DNA from 3 places in the Corynebacterium frankenforstense DSM 45800 genome. Region 3 is predicted to be linked to each of the others. Evidence: riboswitches for the same ligand, from Rfam matches in the RefSeq annotation. Region 3 holds a riboswitch; each other region holds the start of a gene.

Region 1 (5,124 bases), 300 kb from region 3:
CTGCGAAGGCCAGATTCGACCGGGTTGGTGTGTCGTCGAACGTTATCGCCGGTAGACCGATGGCGGCTGTGATGATTGCAAGTCCTGCAGCTATCGCGGTCAGCAGCCTGGAGTGTGTGGCTTTGATACGTTGCATCAGCACAGCTCAATTCGGTCAATGGGGGCTATCGGGTTGATCCCGATGTTTGTTCGGGTTCCCGGCTCGACCCATTTACAGCCAGTGTCTGGAGCAAAACGCAGCACGACCTTGACGCGCCATCCGTCGGGACAATCGTTCTGGACCTGGATGGCCCCCTTCTCCCGGTACGCGTAGACGCACTGTGGTGCTTGATCGCCGACCGCACGGGTCGTAGCCTGTTCGCTGGGAGATATCAGTTCAACCTCGGCTCCGAGGCCTTCCCGGATTGAGATTGAGTCTCCGGCATTGAAACTCTAACGTCGCCAGAGGTGGTGTCGACCGAGTCGGCGTTAGCCGTGCTCGGTGTACTCACCCCGTGATCGTGAGTGACGCTGTAACAGCTGCGGCTAAAGTTGGTCGCTTCATCGGGGTACCTTTCATCTCGTTTTGAAGCGGCATGCATATGGTAGGCAGAAAAGCTCTGTGTTGTACACCGTTCTGGAAATATTTTTTAACGGCGTAGTAGGGACGGCATGCGATGCCTTGGGCCGCGCTCTCGCTGTCAGCTTTCCCGGACGCCGCGGTAGGATCGACGGCGTGCCTGACTCGGGAAATCCGCGGACCGTCCGCGGCGATCGTGACCGCCGCACGGGGATGTCCGGCGCTTGGCCGATCCTGGTGCTCGGCTCCAAGACCGACGACGGCCGGGCCCAGCCCGTGCTGGCCGCCCGCCTGCGCACCGCCGCCGCGGTGGCGGGCAGGCGCCTCGGCGTGCCCGTCGTGGTCTCCGGCCGCGGCGAGGCCGACGTCATGGCCCGCGACCTGCGTCAGGCCGGGGTGGATCCGGCACGCATCGTCGCTGAGCCGCTGGCGACCTCCACCAACGAGAACCTCGAGCACGCCCGCCGGCTCTTCCCGGACGCGGGCGGCTTCATCGTGGTCACGAGCAACTACCACGCCCGCCGCGCCCGCCTGTGGGCCTGGCACCTGGGCATCCCCGTCGAGGTGATCCCGGCGCCGACGCCGCGGGCCCAGCGCCGAGACACCTACCTGCGCGAGGTCCTCGCGCTGCCGCACTCGGCCGCGCGCATCGCCTGGCGCCGCCTCGTCGCCCGCCTCGGGCGGTAGCGGGCCCGCCCCGGGCGCGCCGGGTGTCACCGGGCCTTGGCAACCGCCGCACCGGGCGCCGCGTCCGCCGTGCCCGGCGCAGCGCCCGTCAGCCCCGCACTACCTGCGCAGCGGGTCCGGCGCCGGCAGACCGAGGTTCCCGCGCAACGTCGCGGCGTCGTAACCCGTGCGGAACCGGCCGCGCTCCTGCAGCACGGGCACGACCTGGTCGACGAAGTCGTCGATGCTCGCGGGCAGCGCCGGCGGCATCAGGTTGAACCCGTCGGCGCCGCCGCCGTCGACCCAGCGCTCGATCTCGTCGGCGATCTGCTCGGGCGTGCCGATGAAGGTCGCGTGCCCGCCGCCGGCGGCCAGGTAGCCGAGCAGCTCGCGCACGGTCGGCCGCTTCGTCTCGATGATGCGCAGCACCGTCAGGTAGCGGCCCTTCGGCCCGGTGAACTCCTCGACCGGCGGCAGCTCCGGAACGGGCGCGTCGAGCTCCCAGCCGGAGGTGTCCTGGCCGACGAAGAACGCCAGCTGATCCAGGGCGTCGTCGATCGGCAGCAGCGCGTCGAGCGCGGCCTTCTTCTCGTACGCCTCGGCCTCGGTGGCGCCGACGTAGGTCACCAGTCCCGGCATCACGGCGATGCCGTCGGGGTCGCGGCCGAACTCGGCGGCGCGCCGGCGGATGTCGCCGCGGTAGTCGCGGGCCATCTCCAGGTCCCAGGCCACCGCGTAAATGCCCTCGGCCGCACGAGCGGCGAGGTTGCGCCCCGGCTCCGAGGCGCCGGCCTGGAAGAGCACCGGGCGGCCCTGCGGCGGGGAGGGCAGGTTCAGCGGCCCGGCGACGTCGAAGAAGCGGCCGTGGTGGTTCAGGGACTTCAGCTGCGACTCGTCGACGTAGACGCCGTCGCGCTCGGCGCGCACGGCACTGGCCGGCCACGAGTCCCACAGCCGCTCGATCACGTCGATGAACTCCTCGGCCCGCGCGTAGCGCTCGGCGTGGGCAGGCAGCGCGGCCATGGCGTGGTTGCGCGCCTCGTCGTCGGTCATGGAGGTCACCACGTTGATGCCCGCGCGCCCGCCGGAGATGTGGTCCAGACTGCCGAGCAGCCGCGCGGCGTGGAAGGGGTCCCAGAACGTCGCCGATATCGTGGTGACCAGGCCGATGTGCCGGGTCGCCCGGGCCAGGGCGGTCAGGGTGGTCACCGGCTCGAGGTACCAGCCCGGCGAGCGGGACAGCCCGCCGATGCCGGCGGCCTGGCCGTCGGCGAGGAAGAACGCGTCGAACAGCCCACGCTCGGCGGTCTGGGCCAGCTGCTGCCAGTAGTCGATCTCGCCGAGGCGCTCGGCCGAGGAGCCGGGCGCGCGCCAGGCCGCCGAGTGGTGCCCGGCGCCGAAGGCGAAGAGGTTGAGGTGGACCTCGCGTGCCATCAGCCCATCACCAGCCCGCCGTCGACCAGCAGGTTCTGGCCGGTCACCGCGCGCGAGAGCGGCGAGGCGAAGAAGACGGCGGTGTCGGCGAACTCCTCGGGCGTGGTCACCGAGCCCAGCGGGGTGCCGGCGGCGATCATGTCGAAGACCTCCTTGGGGGTGGCCGCCGAGGCGTCGGTGGTGCGCAGCAGGCCGCCGGAGACCATGTTGACGGTCACGTGCTTCGGACCGAGGTCCTTGGAGAAGGTGCGCGTCAGCGACAGCAGCGCGGCCTTGGCGGCGGTGTAGTCGTGGTAGGGCACCGAGGGCGCCTGGAAGAGGTCGGTGCCGATGTTGACCACGCGGCCGAAGCCGGCCTTCTCGAAGTCGGGCACGGCCAGCTGGATGGTGTTGAGCGCGCCGTGGACGGCGCCGGAGAACTGCTCGTCGAAGTGTCCGGCGGTGATGTCCTCGGCCTTCGGGCGGGCGTCGCCGTCGAAGGAGAAGGAGACCAGCGCGTTGTTGACCACGGTGGTCACCGGGGCGTCGAAGTGCTCGTGGGCGGCGTCGAAGAGCGCCTGGACCTGCTCACGGTCGCGGACGTCGGCCTGGACGGCCAGGGCGCGGTCGGGGTGCTCTGCGACGATGGCCTCGGCGGCCTCGGAGCTGGTGTGGTAGTTGACGATCACGCGGGCGCCCTCGCGCAGGAACGCCTCGCTGAGCGCCTTGCCGAGCCCGCGGGCGCCGCCCGTGACGAGGACGAGCCGTTCGGAGACGGGCGTGTTCAGGGCATTCATTGGTGCGGCCTTTCAGGTGCGGTGGCGAAAGGCGCGGCCCCGGCGCTGCGGTTGCGTCGCGTCGCCCGTGCGCGGTGCCCACCCGTCGGTGCACTGACATTGCCGACGGGCGCGCGTCACACCCGGGTGCGTGTCCTCCGCGTGGGCCCGTCGCCCGCGTGCGAGGACCGGACATCCCTTCGCCAGTGTTGACTGGATCAGGTTCGACGGGTGTCATCTCAGCCTTCCCCGGGAGGGGAAAGCACCCCGTGTCACTGCGCCCGAAGTTAGCAGCATCACAGGTCCGACGGTGGGAGTCGGGGGTGGGGCGGGGGTATGCGGGGCAAGGGACCCGGTGGGCGTGGGGGAGGTGTCGGGGCGCCGCTGCCGGAACGCAGGGCGGGTGAATACGAAAAATCGGCGGCCCCGCGTGTGCGGGTGCCGCCGGTGGCCGCCGGCCGTGGCCGACGTTTCAGGGGTCAGTCAGCGGCTCATGGCCTTCTGCAGCTCCGGGTACCAGATCGGGGAGAAGGAACCGATGAGCAGAAGCAGCGCGTAGAGGGCGGCGCCGACGCCCACGCCGATGCCGATCTTCTTGGCCTTGTCCAGCCCCTCGTCGAGCTTGCTGTTCTCGCCGCCGGAGGAGATGCTCGCGGCGCTGAGCAGCGCGTCGCCGCTCTCCGAACCGGCGGAGGCGCACTTGCGCAGGGCGTCCTTGCGCGGGCCGTCGAGCTCGACGGTCGCGGTGCGGTAGGCGATGACCAGGCGATTTTGTAGCTGCGGGTCGGTGGTGTTGACCGTGGCGTTGAAGTCCTCGATGTTGCCCTTGAGGACGTCGCTCAGCCCGGTCAGCTCCAGGGCGATGTTGGTCTTGTCCACACCCCACTAACCCTTCTCGAGGGAGGAGGTCTGCTCCTTGTTCGCCTCGCGCTGCAGCCGCAGCACGGCGGTGGGGATCAGCGGATCGTACTTGTAGCCGTTGTCCACGAGCATCGCCAGGACTTTGTCGTAGTCGCCGAGGCGGAGCGTCTTGCGGTTTTCCTCGGCGGCGGGACGCACGATCTCCTCGAGGCCCGGCACAGCGTCGTAGAAGACGTTGGCCAGGGCCTGGTAGCGCTTGCCCTCGAGCTCGGCGTAGCGGTCGTGGTCGGCCTGGTCATAGACGATCGTGCAGCGCTGGGCGTCCTTGTGGTAGGTCACCTCGGCGGCGTTGGCCTGCGGGGCGACGAGGAGGGTGGAGGCGGTCACGGCGGCGGTGGCGGCCGCGACGGCGGTCCTCCGGTTCATGCGGAACTTCATTCTGGCTCCTGTGATGTGGCACGGCTGAGAACTTAACGCAAGATAATAGCTACCTGGATAATGAATGTGTATCTAATGGGTCGGCGGGGGTACACCCGCCCGCGGGGACAGGTGTTTCCCCTGCGCTTGAGGGGTACTCGGGGAACCAATTCACCACTCCGGTCGGTCCAACAGGTTGAGACGAGTACGCCGAGCGAGAGGACCGTCGTCGTGGATTACCGCGGCACCGAGATCGACAAACGTCTTTCCCACCATCTGCGTGGTGCCGACCGGCGCCGGCCGGCACCCGTGCCGTGTCGCGGAAAGGTCGTGGAAGCCGCCTTTCAGGCACTGATGTTCCCCGCGGAACCGGCGGATGAGTTCGCTCGGCGTTTTCGGCTCGTGTCCCCGGACCTGTGCGTTCCGGCCGAG
Region 2 (5,124 bases), 390 kb from region 3:
ATCTGCTTGCCCACCTTCATCGGCGAGACACAGCAGGCGATGGCGGCGTCGTCGCCCCACTGCTTGCGGATCTGCTTGTCGGACTCGTACTGGATCGCGGAGGTCTCGATGGAGATCGCCGCGCAGAACTCCTTGTAGCCCTCCGGCAGGTCCGGGTCCCAGAAGACGGTGATGTTCGGCTCCGGGGCCGGGCCCAGGTTGCGCAGGGTCTGCAGCAGACGGAAGGAGGTCTTGGTGACCAGGTTGCGGCCGTCCTCGGTGAAGCCCGCGTCGGACCAGGTGGCCCAGTACGGGTCGCCGGAGAAGATCTGGTCGTAGTCCTCGGTGCGCAGGAAGCGGACGATGCGCAGCTTGATCACCAGCGCGTCGATGATCTCCTGGGCGTCCTCCTCGGTGATGCGGCCGGCGGCCAGGTCACGCTCGAAGTAGATGTCGAGGAACGCGGAGAGACGACCGATGGACATCGCGGCGCCGTCCTGGGACTTCACGGCGCCCAGGTAGGCGAAGTAGGTCCACTGCACGGCCTCCTGGGCCGTGGTCGCCGGCCCGGAGATGTCGAAGCCGTAGAGCTCCGCCATGTGCTTGAGCTTCTTGAGCGCCTTGATCTGCTCGGCGTGCTCCTCGCGGAAGCGCGCCCAGTGCTCGGAGAAGGGCTTGTCGGCCACGGAGTCCTTGGCGCGCTGCTTCTCCTCGATCAGCCGGTCCACGCCGTAGAGCGCGACGCGGCGGTAGTCGCCGATGATGCGGCCGCGGCCGTAGGCGTCCGGCAGGCCGGTGACGATGTGGGAGGAGCGCGCGGCGCGGATGCGCGGGGTGTAGATGTCGAAGACGGCGTCGTTGTGGGTCTTGCGGTAGCGGGTGAAGATCTCCCGGACGTCCGGGTCGACCTCCTTGCCGGCCTCCTTGATCGCCGTCTGCACCATGCGCCAGCCGCCGAAGGGCATCATGGCGCGCTTGAGCGGGACGTCGGTCTGCAGGCCGACGACCACGTCGTCGTCCTCGGAGATGTAGCCGGCGGGGAAGGCGTCGATGTCCGCCGGGGTCTTCGTGTCGACGTCGTAGACGCGGCGCTCACGCTCGACGGAGAGGTACTTCTCCTCGAGGTGGTCCCACACCCTGCGGGTCTTGTCGGTGGGGCCGGCCAGGAAGCCGGCGTCACCGTCGTAGGGGGTGTAGTTGCGCTGGATGAAGTCCCGGACGTCGATCTCGTCCTGCCAGTTTCCGGCGGTGAAGCCGGCCCAGGCGGAGGACGTCTCGTTCGGGGCGGTCGTGGTGGTCACGTGGGCACACATCCTTCCGGGCGAGGGCGTGGGCCGGGTGTGACGGTGGCCAGACGGGGTGTTCACGCTCCCGCGCGTGTCAATCAGATTGCCTATGCAGTCTCTTCCGCGGGACTCTCGCCCGCGGGCTCACGGCCGCACTGGCGGTGCGGGTGATTACCACGGTTCAGTGTACACCGCAATGGTCGGACCTTAAAGCGCGACACGTCATTTTGTCCGCGGTGACGATCCCACCTCACACCGCCGGGCGTCACCCCAGGTCAGGCCCGCGACGCCTGGTCGAAGAACTCCCGCTCCCAGTGGCAGGAGTTCAGGAAGGCGCGCACCGCCCGCGCACGCCCGCGCGGCGAGCCCGCGGCCAGGGCGCGCTCGACGCGGGCGAGGGCGGCCTTCGTCTGCGTGATGAAGCCCTCGTCGGAGTAGGTCTCCAGCCAGGCGCGGTAGGGATGGTCCTCGCGGATGTGCTCGGCCATGCGCAGCCCGATCTCCGAGTAGAGCCAGTAGCAGGGCAGCACGGCGGCCGCGCCGACGCACGGCTCCTCGGAGCGCACGGCGGCGCGCAGGAAGCTGGTGTAGCCGAGCGTGACGGGGGAGGGGTCCTCGGCGTCCGCGCCCTCGGGGAACCAGGCGCGGTGCAGCGCGGCCTCGGTCTCGATGGTCTCGGCGGCGTCGTGGAACCAGGCCAGCCGGTCCTCGCCCGCGGGGGTGTGCGTGCCCACCTCGGCCAGCGCCTCGGAGTAGTCGTCCAGGTAGAGCTTGTCCTGGTGCAGGTAGAAGTCGAACTGCGGCTTCGCCAGCGAGCCGCCGGTGAGCCGGCGCACGAACTCGCCGGTGGTCGCGGCCTCGGCCACCCCGGCGGCGGCCCGCCACAGCGCGGCGGTCCAGGGGCCGGCGGCCTCGATGCGGGCCTCGAGGCCCTCGGTCGCCAGTGCGCCGAGGTCCTCCGGCGCCTCGAGCGCCTCGGGCACGGAGGCCGGCTCCGGCCACGGCGTGGTGGCCGCCGCGGCGGCCAGGCGCCGCGAGCGGTGCGTGTGGTCGACGGGCCCGTTGCCCTCTCCGATGCCCAGCGCGTCGGCGTGGCCGATGGCCTCGGCCAGCCAGCCGGTCGCCCAGGCCAGGGCGTCGCCGGGCTCGTCGCCGGCGGCCAGGCGCCCGGCGAGCGCGGAGGACAGCGAGCAGCCGGTGCCGTGCGTGTTGCGCGTGGCCACCCGCGCCGTGGGCGCGGGGTGGGTGGCGCCGGCGGGGGAGACCCAGACGTTGTCGGCGCGCTCCTCGCTGAGGTGCCCGCCCTTGACGACGACCGCGCAGCCCAGCTCGGCGGCCAACCTCGCCCCCTGCGCGACGGCGGCGTCGAGGTCCTCCGCCTCGGGCTCCCCGGCCAGGACGGCAAGCTCGGGCAGGTTGGGGGTGATCACGGTGGCGCGCCGGCACAGCTCGCGCAGCGCGGCCTCGGCCGCGGAGTCGAGCAGCCGGTCGCCGCTGGTGGCCACCATGACGGGGTCGAGCACCAGCGTCTTGACGGGGTGGGCGTCCAGGTACCCCGTGACGGCCTCGGTGACCTCGGCGGTGCCGAGCATGCCGATCTTGACCGCGTCGACGCGCACGTCGTCGAAGACGGCGTCGAGCTGGGCGAGGAGAAAGTCGACCGGCGGGGTGTGCACCTCGCGCACGCCGCAGGTGTTCTGGGCGACCAGCGAGGTCACCACGCTCAGCGGGAAACCCCCGGTCTCGCTGATGGCCTTGATGTCGGCCTGGAGTCCCGCGCCCCCGGTGGGGTCCGTCCCCGCGATCGCGAGGACGGTGGGGATCTGTGTGCTGGCCATGGGCGGTGTCCTTCCGTATCGAAGGCCCCGGCCCGCGCGCGTCGAGGAGACAATCCCTCCGCTAGTGCGAGCTAGAGCAGGTTCCACGGGTGTGTTCTCAGCCCCTCGGCGGGGCACCCCGTTGTCTTGGACGCCACCCTAGCAGCGCACCGCGTCCCTCCGGGTCAGAGGTTCGGGTACTGCGCGGAGTCGCGCACCTCGATGGGGCTCTCCGCGTCCTTCGGGTCGAACAGCTCGCTCAGCTTGCGCAGGGCGGTGCGCCCGTGCATCTGCTGCGAGGTGGTCGCCAGGTTCCAGCGGTGCCGCGAGATCGCGTTGAGGCCCCAGGAGAAGGCAGCGACGAAGCGGTTGCGGAAGCCGACGAGGTACATCACGTGCACCGCCAGCCACAGGACCCAGCCGATGAAGCCGGCGACCTCGACGTTGCCCATCTTCACCACCGCGGAGAAGCGGGACACGGTGGCCATCGAGCCCTTGTCGAAGTACTCGAAGGGCTCGCGGGCGGACTTGTCGCGGCCCGCGGCCTCCGCGGCGATCTGCTCGGCGGCGTACTCGCCGCCCTGCATGGCCACCTGGGCGACGCCCGGCAGGCGGTCCTTGCCCATCATGTCGCCGACGACGAAGACGTTGTCCAGGTCGCCCACGGTCAGGTCGTCATTGACCTGCACGCGGCCGGCGCGGTCGACCTCGGCGCCCGCCTGGTCGGCGATGAGCTTGCCCAGCGGGGAGGCGGCCACACCGGCGGACCAGATCTTGGTGTAGGTCTCGATGGTGTGGTCGGTGTCGCCGGAGCGGTAGGTCACCGAGCTCTCGTCGACGTTGTTGACCATGGCGTTGAGCTTGACCTCGACGCCGAGGCGCTCGAGCTGGCGCTGGGCCTTGCGGCCGAGGCGCTTGCCGAAGGGCGGCAGCACCTGGGGCGCGCCGTCGAGCAGCACGATCTTCGCCGAGTTCGGCGAGAAGTTGCGGTAGGCGCCCGCCAGGGTGCGGTGGGCCATCTCGGCGAGCTGGCCGGCCAGCTCGACACCGGTCGGGCCGGCGCCGACGACGACGAAGGTCAGCAGGCGCTCACGCTCGGCCGGGTCGTCGGTCTGCTCGGCGCGCTCGAAGGCGCCGGCGACGCGGGCGCGGATCTCGAGGGCGTCGTCGATGGTCTTCATGCCGGGGGCGAACTCGGCGAAGTGGTCGTTGCCGAAGTAGGACTGACCGGCGCCGGCGGCGACGATCAGGGAGTCGTACTCGTAAGTGCGGCGGTAGTCGCCGAGCACCGTGGTCACGGTCTGCTTGTCGGTGTCGACGTCGACGACCTCGCCCTCGACCACGGAGGCGTTGTCCTGGTCGGCCAGGATCTGGCGGGTCTGCGGCGCGATCTCGCCGGAGGCCAGGATGCCCGTGGCCACCTGGTAGAGCAGCGGCTGGAACAGGTGGTGGTTGTTCCGGTCGATCAAGGTCACGTCGACGTTCGCCCCATCGAGCTCGCGGGTGGCGAACAGACCGCCGAAGCCCGATCCGATGATCACGACGTGGTGGCGGCCGCCGGCCGGGCGGTACGGCTGTTCAGTCATGCAGCAATGCTCCTCTGGTTCAGCTTTCATGCACTGCGTAATGATAGACCCACCTCACTCCCGCGACACCCCGGCGGGGGTCACACGCGCGCGCCGGACGCGTGGCGGGCCTCTCGCCGGGTAATCTCTGACACGTCATGACGAGCGAGCATCTCGAGAGCATCGACCCCGGCCGCTGGCCCGGGGTCGCCCGCGTCCCCGCCGGCACCGTCGCCCGTGTCCGGGCCCGCCGCGCGGAGGCGCGCTTCGCCGACGCCTGCGCGAAGGCGGGTCTCTCCCTCGACCCCGCCGGCTCCCCGGACCTCGTCGTCGAGCACGAGGAGCTCTTCGCCCGCCTGGGCACCTCCGGCTGGCTCGGCCTCGCCGAGTCCTTCATGGCCGGGGAGTGGCACGCCGAGGACCTCGCGGCCGTGCTGCGCGCGCTGATCTCCACCGGCTACCGCCCGGCCGTCGGCG
Region 3 (5,124 bases):
CGCACGCCCGAAGCCGCGGGCCTCCATGGCCACGGCGAGCTTCGAACCGCGGCGCAGTCCGATGACCAGCAGGCCGAAGGAGAGGGTCGCCAGGTGGCGCAGGCGGCCGCGGTCGGCGATGCCGCGTGCCCGGCGCGCCCGGGACATCGAGACCCAGTCGTCGCGGAAGAGCGTGATCAGCCGGGCGCCGGCGATCGCGGCGATGACGAAGCGCTCGGGAAGGTGCGCGATCTGGGCGAGGCCGTCGCCGAGGTCGGTCGGGTCGATGTGCGCGACGAGCACGACCACCGGCAGCGCGACGGCGCACACGCGCAGGGTGACCGCCAGGGCGAGCTCGAGGGAGTTGTCGGTGACGTGGGCGACGAGGAAGGAGAAGTACTCGTGGCCCTGGGGCCTGCCGAAGAGCGCCATCGAGACGCCGGCGACGGGCGCGACGGCCAGGATCGGCCAGCCGCGCTTGGCGAGCGTCAGCGGTCCCACGCCGCACAGCGGGGCGAGTGCGACGGTGAGCACGAGCGCGACGGCCGCGGAGAGCCAGTCGACGCTGATCAGCAGCGGGGTCGTCATGAGCGCGAGCCCGGCGACGCGGGTGACGGGGTTGGTCTTCGAGATGAGGTTCACGCCCGCTCCCCCGTCCCGGCGCCGACGGTGACGCGGTGGTCGCCGAGGGCGGCCGCGAAGTCCTCGTCGTGAGTCACGGAGGCGACCGTGACACCCTTGTCGGTCAGGGCGCGCAGCATCTCGACCAGGCGGGCGAAGGTGCGCGGGTCCTGGCCGTAGGTCGGCTCGTCGAGAAGCAGCACCTGCGGGGCCGCGGCCAGCGCGGTGGCCACCGACAGGCGGCGCTTCTCCCCGCCGGAGAGCGTGAAGGGGTTCGCCGCGCGCAGGTGCGTCAGGCCCAGGGCGTCCATGAGCTCCTCGGCGCGGGCGTCGGCGGCCGCCTCGTCGAGGCCGGCCACCCGGGGGCCGACGGCCAGCTCCTCGGCGACGCTGCGCGCGACGAACTGGTGCTCGGGGTCCTGGAACACGGTGCCGATGCGGCGGGCCAGGGCCGCCGAGCGCCAGGTGTGCGGGGCGCCCTCGACACCGCGCAGACGCACCTCGCCGCGGCGGGGCCGGTCGAGGCCGCCCAAGGCGAGCAGCAGCGAGGTCTTGCCGGCGCCGTTGGGGCCGGTGATCACGGTCGAGCAGGCCTCGGGGAGCGCGACGTCCGGGGCCGCGCCCGCGCGGGTGACCAGGCCGCGGCCGGTGAGCACCGGCTCGGCCTGGGCACGTCCGGGGCGGGCGGCGGGCAGTTCGGGGCGGCCGGGCAGCTCGGCGGCGGTGATCTCGCGGATGCCGCCGCCGGCCTTCGGGGCGGCCAGGTGCAGGAAGCGGGTGGCCAGCGGGGCCCACAGCTCGGTGCGGTGCTCGGCGACGATGAGGCCCGCGCCGGTCTCGGCGCACACGCGCCGCACCGCCGCGGCGACGTCGCGGGCGCCCTGCGGGTCGAGATTGGCCGTCGGCTCGTCGAGCAGCAGGGTGCGCGCGCCCATGGCGATCACGCCGGCCAGCGCCAGGCGCTGCTTCTGCCCGCCGGAGAGCCGGGAGGTGGGGTGGTCCAGCGGCAGGTCGAGGCCGACGAGCTCCAGGGCGCGGCGCACGCGCGGCCAGATCTCGTCGGGGGCGACGCCGAGGTTCTCGCAGCCGAAGGCGACGTCGTCGCCCACACGTGAGGCGATGACCTGGCTCTCCGGGTCCTGCAGGACGAGCCCGACGGTGCCGTCGGTGTCGATGGTGCCCGTGCGCTCGCCCTCGTCCGCGCCGCCGAGCACACCTGCGACCGCGGCGAGAAGTGTGGACTTGCCGGCCCCGGAGTCACCGGTGAGCAGCACGCGCTCGCCGTCGGCGACGTCGAGGTCGACGTGCTCGAGGGCCGGGGTGCTGCGGGTGGCGTACCGGTAGCCGAAGTCGCGGGCGACGACGCTCACGCGCGGACCTCGCGGCCGGCCGCGAAGCGGTCCAGCGCACCGGTGCGCGCCAGCGCGCGGACCAGGGCGTGGCCGAGCAGGCCCGCGAGGACGGCGCCGGAGACGATCACGCAGCCGGCGTAGATGAGGTTGTACTCCAGGGTCTTGGCCAGATTGGCCGCGGTGAACAGCTCCAGGACGATCGCGCCGACGCCGGCGCCCGCGCCGGCCAGGGCCGCGGATACCGGCCCGAAGCGGCGGTAGGCGAAGGCGGCGAAGATCAGCTCGGCACCCAGGCCCTGGGCCAGGCCGGAGTAGACGGTGCCGATACCCCACTGGTTGCCCAGGGTCGCCGAGACGACCGCGGCGAGCACCTCGACGAACAGGGCGGCGCCGGGCTTGCGGATGACCAGGCCGCCGACGGTGCCGCCGAGCAGCCAGATGCCGATGGCGATGCCGCCCAGGCCCGGGGTCAGCGCGTCCATGGTGGTCGTCCAGGCGTAGCCGACGGAGTTCCACACCCAGAAGATCAGGCCGCAGGTCACGCCGAGCACGGCGGCGACGATGATGTCGACCACGCGCCAGTTCAGGCGGCCGGGGGTCTTGTCCTGCTTGTCCTTCTTGCCCCACTTGTTCTGCCTGGCCCGCTCGTTCTCGTTCTGGGCAGACTGGACTGGTGCCGCGTTCGCGGCAGGCGTGTTTTCACGCATGACGGACGGAATCCTTTCCTCGCGCCGGTGCTAACCGGATCAGGTTCTACGGTTCGCCGGGCCTTACCGGCATCTCAGCCCCTGCTTCCGGGGCTCCCGCGGATGACGCGTGTCACAGTAGCAGACCCCACCAAACCGCCCGTCCGTTAGGCTGGTCCGTCGTGAGTCTGAATGCACCGACGACGGCCCTCGTCCTGGAGGGCGGCGGCATGCGCGGCGTCTACACCGCCGGTGTACTCGACGTGCTGCTGGAGAACGACGTGCGCGTCGGCTGGGTCGGCGGCATCTCCGCCGGGGCGACCAACACCGTCGCCTACCTGGACGGCGACCGCCGCCAGCTGCACCGCAACTTCGTCGAGGCCGCCCAGGAGCCCGAGTTCGCCGGGCTCAGCTGGTTCCTGCGCGGCAAGGGGTTCTTCCACTCCGAGTACATCTACGCCGCCGACCGCTTCCCCGAGCGGCCCCGCCCCGAGATCCCGTTCCGCATCGGCGCGGTCGACGCGCAGACCGGCGAGCACGTCTACTGGTCGGCCGACGACGTCGACGGGATGGTCGACCTCTTCCACCGGGTGCGCGCCTCCTCGTCGCTGCCGGTGATCATGCCGCCCACCGAGATCGACGGGCGCGAGTACGTCGACGGCGCGCTCGGGCCCTCCGGCGGCATCCCCGTCGACGCCGCGGAGGCCGACGGCTTCGAGCGCTTCCTGGTGATCCTGACCCGTCCCCCGGGATTCGTGCGCCCGCCGCTGGGGCACCCGCGGGCGATCCGCACGCTGCTGCGGCGCCGCCCGGCGGTCGCCGAGCGGCTGCTGACGCGCCACGAGCGCTACAACGCGACGATGGCGCACCTGCGCGAACTCGAGGCCGAGGGACGGGCCTACCTCTTCGCCCCCGAGGGCGAGCTGGTCTCCTCGCGGGAGCTCGACGAGGCGCGCCTGAACGCCGCCTTCGACTCGGCGCGTGCCCAGGCCGAGCGCGAGTGGCCGGCCATCGCCGAGTTCCTCACGCGCGGCGAGGGCCCCGGAGACCGCGGGAACCCCTAAGACGGCGACGGCGCTTAAGACGGCGTGTGCCCTTCAGACGGAGACGGCGCCGGAGGCGGAGACCGCCCCGGCGCCGCAGACGCACACTGAGTGCCCTAGGCCTTCGGCTCCCCGTCCGAGGCACCGTCGGCGGTCTCGGAACCGGCGGCGCCGGCCGAGCCGGCGGCGTCGTCTGAGCCGGCCGAACCCGCGACGCCATCCGCGTCGTCTGAGCCAACCGCACCAGCCGGCCCCACGGCGTCATCCGCGTCCGCCGAGTCCACGGCACCGCTCTCCCCCTCCTCGGGGTCCCAGCTGCCGTCGGTGGCGGCGGAGTCGTTGACCTCCTCGAGGTACTCGCCGGTCTCGTAGTCGTAGCCGACGCGGTTGCCCTCCTCGTCGGTGCGCGCGTACCACTCGGTGTACTCGGCGGCCGTCGAGTCGAAGGCCGCGCCGGCGGCGTAGTCCTCGTCGGCGGTGCCCTCCACGGAGATCATCCAGTTGTCGCCGTAGTCGCGCACGCCGTGCAGCACGGCACCGGCCAGCGCCTCCTCGCCGAAGCGCTGCCGCAATGCCAGCGGGTCGCCGCGCAGCTCACGCAGCAGGGCGAGCATCATCAGGATCAGGATCACCGCGAAGGGCAGCGCGGTGACGGTGACGAAGTTCTGCAGGCCCTGCAGCGCGTTCTCGTTGCCGGCGAGCAGGATCACCGCGGCGATGCCGGCCATGCAGATCGCCCAGAAGGCGGTGACCAGGCGGTTGGGGTTGGGGTTGCCGCGCTGGCTGAGCTGGGAGTTGACCAGCGAGGCCGAGTCGGCGGTGGTGATGAAGAAGACGGCGAGCATGACCAGCACCACCGGCGCGACGATCTGGGCGCCGGGCAGGTGGTCGAGCACGATGAAGAAGATCTCCTCGGCCGGCGGCATGTTCGCCGGGTCGTTGCCGGGCACGATGTCACCGCTCTCGCGCTGCAGCCAGATGGCCGTGCCGCCCAGGATGGTGAACGCCAGGATGATGATGCTGCCGGGGATGAACAGCACACCGAGGACGAACTCGCGGATGGTCCGTCCCTTGGAGATCTTGGCCACGAAGACGCCGACGAACGGCGACCAGGAGACCCACCAGGCCCAGTAGAAGGTGGTCCAGCCGGAGAGGAACTCCTGCATGTCCTCGCCCTGGCCCATGTTCGCCGAGAGCGCCTCGGGCAGGGAGCCGACGTAGTCGACGACGACGGCCGGGATCATGTTGGCCAGGAAGGCCGTGGGCCCGACGACGAAGAAGAAGATCGCCAGCCCCATGGCCAGCACGAGGTTGATGTTGGACAGCCACCGGATGCCCTTGGCCACCCCGGAGGTCGCCGAGGCGATGGTGCCGCAGGTCAGCACGACGATGATGATCAGAGCGACGGTGTTGCCGGTCGTCGACCAGCCGGTGACCAGCTGG

What was found. Region 3 has a riboswitch for thiamine pyrophosphate ahead of CFRA_RS04225 (ECF transporter S component). Riboswitches for the same ligand answer to the same signal wherever they lie in the genome.
Region 1: another riboswitch for thiamine pyrophosphate. It lies ahead of CFRA_RS02830 (3-oxoacyl-ACP reductase); the one in region 3 lies ahead of CFRA_RS04225 (ECF transporter S component).
Region 2: another riboswitch for thiamine pyrophosphate. It lies ahead of CFRA_RS05870 (bifunctional hydroxymethylpyrimidine kinase/phosphomethylpyrimidine kinase); the one in region 3 lies ahead of CFRA_RS04225 (ECF transporter S component).

The regions. Positions count from the first base shown of each region.
Region 1 covers NZ_CP009247.1:658,875-663,998, forward strand. Annotated here, with positions in the region: gene CFRA_RS02820 (YdcF family protein) at 773-1,246, shown strand; gene CFRA_RS02825 (LLM class flavin-dependent oxidoreductase) at 1,346-2,659, opposite strand; gene CFRA_RS02830 (3-oxoacyl-ACP reductase) at 2,659-3,435, opposite strand; TPP riboswitch at 3,593-3,694, opposite strand; gene CFRA_RS02835 (hypothetical protein) at 3,898-4,293, opposite strand; gene CFRA_RS02840 (hypothetical protein) at 4,300-4,701, opposite strand; gene CFRA_RS02845 (PDDEXK family nuclease) at 4,924-5,124, shown strand, end outside.
Region 2 covers NZ_CP009247.1:1,346,653-1,351,776, reverse strand. Annotated here, with positions in the region: gene CFRA_RS05875 (pyruvate formate lyase family protein) at 1-1,280, opposite strand, end outside; gene CFRA_RS05870 (bifunctional hydroxymethylpyrimidine kinase/phosphomethylpyrimidine kinase) at 1,541-3,103, opposite strand; TPP riboswitch at 3,140-3,234, opposite strand; gene CFRA_RS05865 (NAD(P)/FAD-dependent oxidoreductase) at 3,268-4,668, opposite strand; gene CFRA_RS05860 (SAM-dependent methyltransferase) at 4,806-5,124, shown strand, end outside.
Region 3 covers NZ_CP009247.1:959,649-964,772, reverse strand. Annotated here, with positions in the region: gene CFRA_RS04235 (energy-coupling factor transporter transmembrane component T family protein) at 1-621, opposite strand, end outside; gene CFRA_RS04230 (ABC transporter ATP-binding protein) at 618-1,970, opposite strand; gene CFRA_RS04225 (ECF transporter S component) at 1,967-2,659, opposite strand; TPP riboswitch at 2,658-2,768, opposite strand; gene CFRA_RS04220 (patatin-like phospholipase family protein) at 2,821-3,702, shown strand; gene CFRA_RS04215 (BCCT family transporter) at 3,798-5,124, opposite strand, start outside.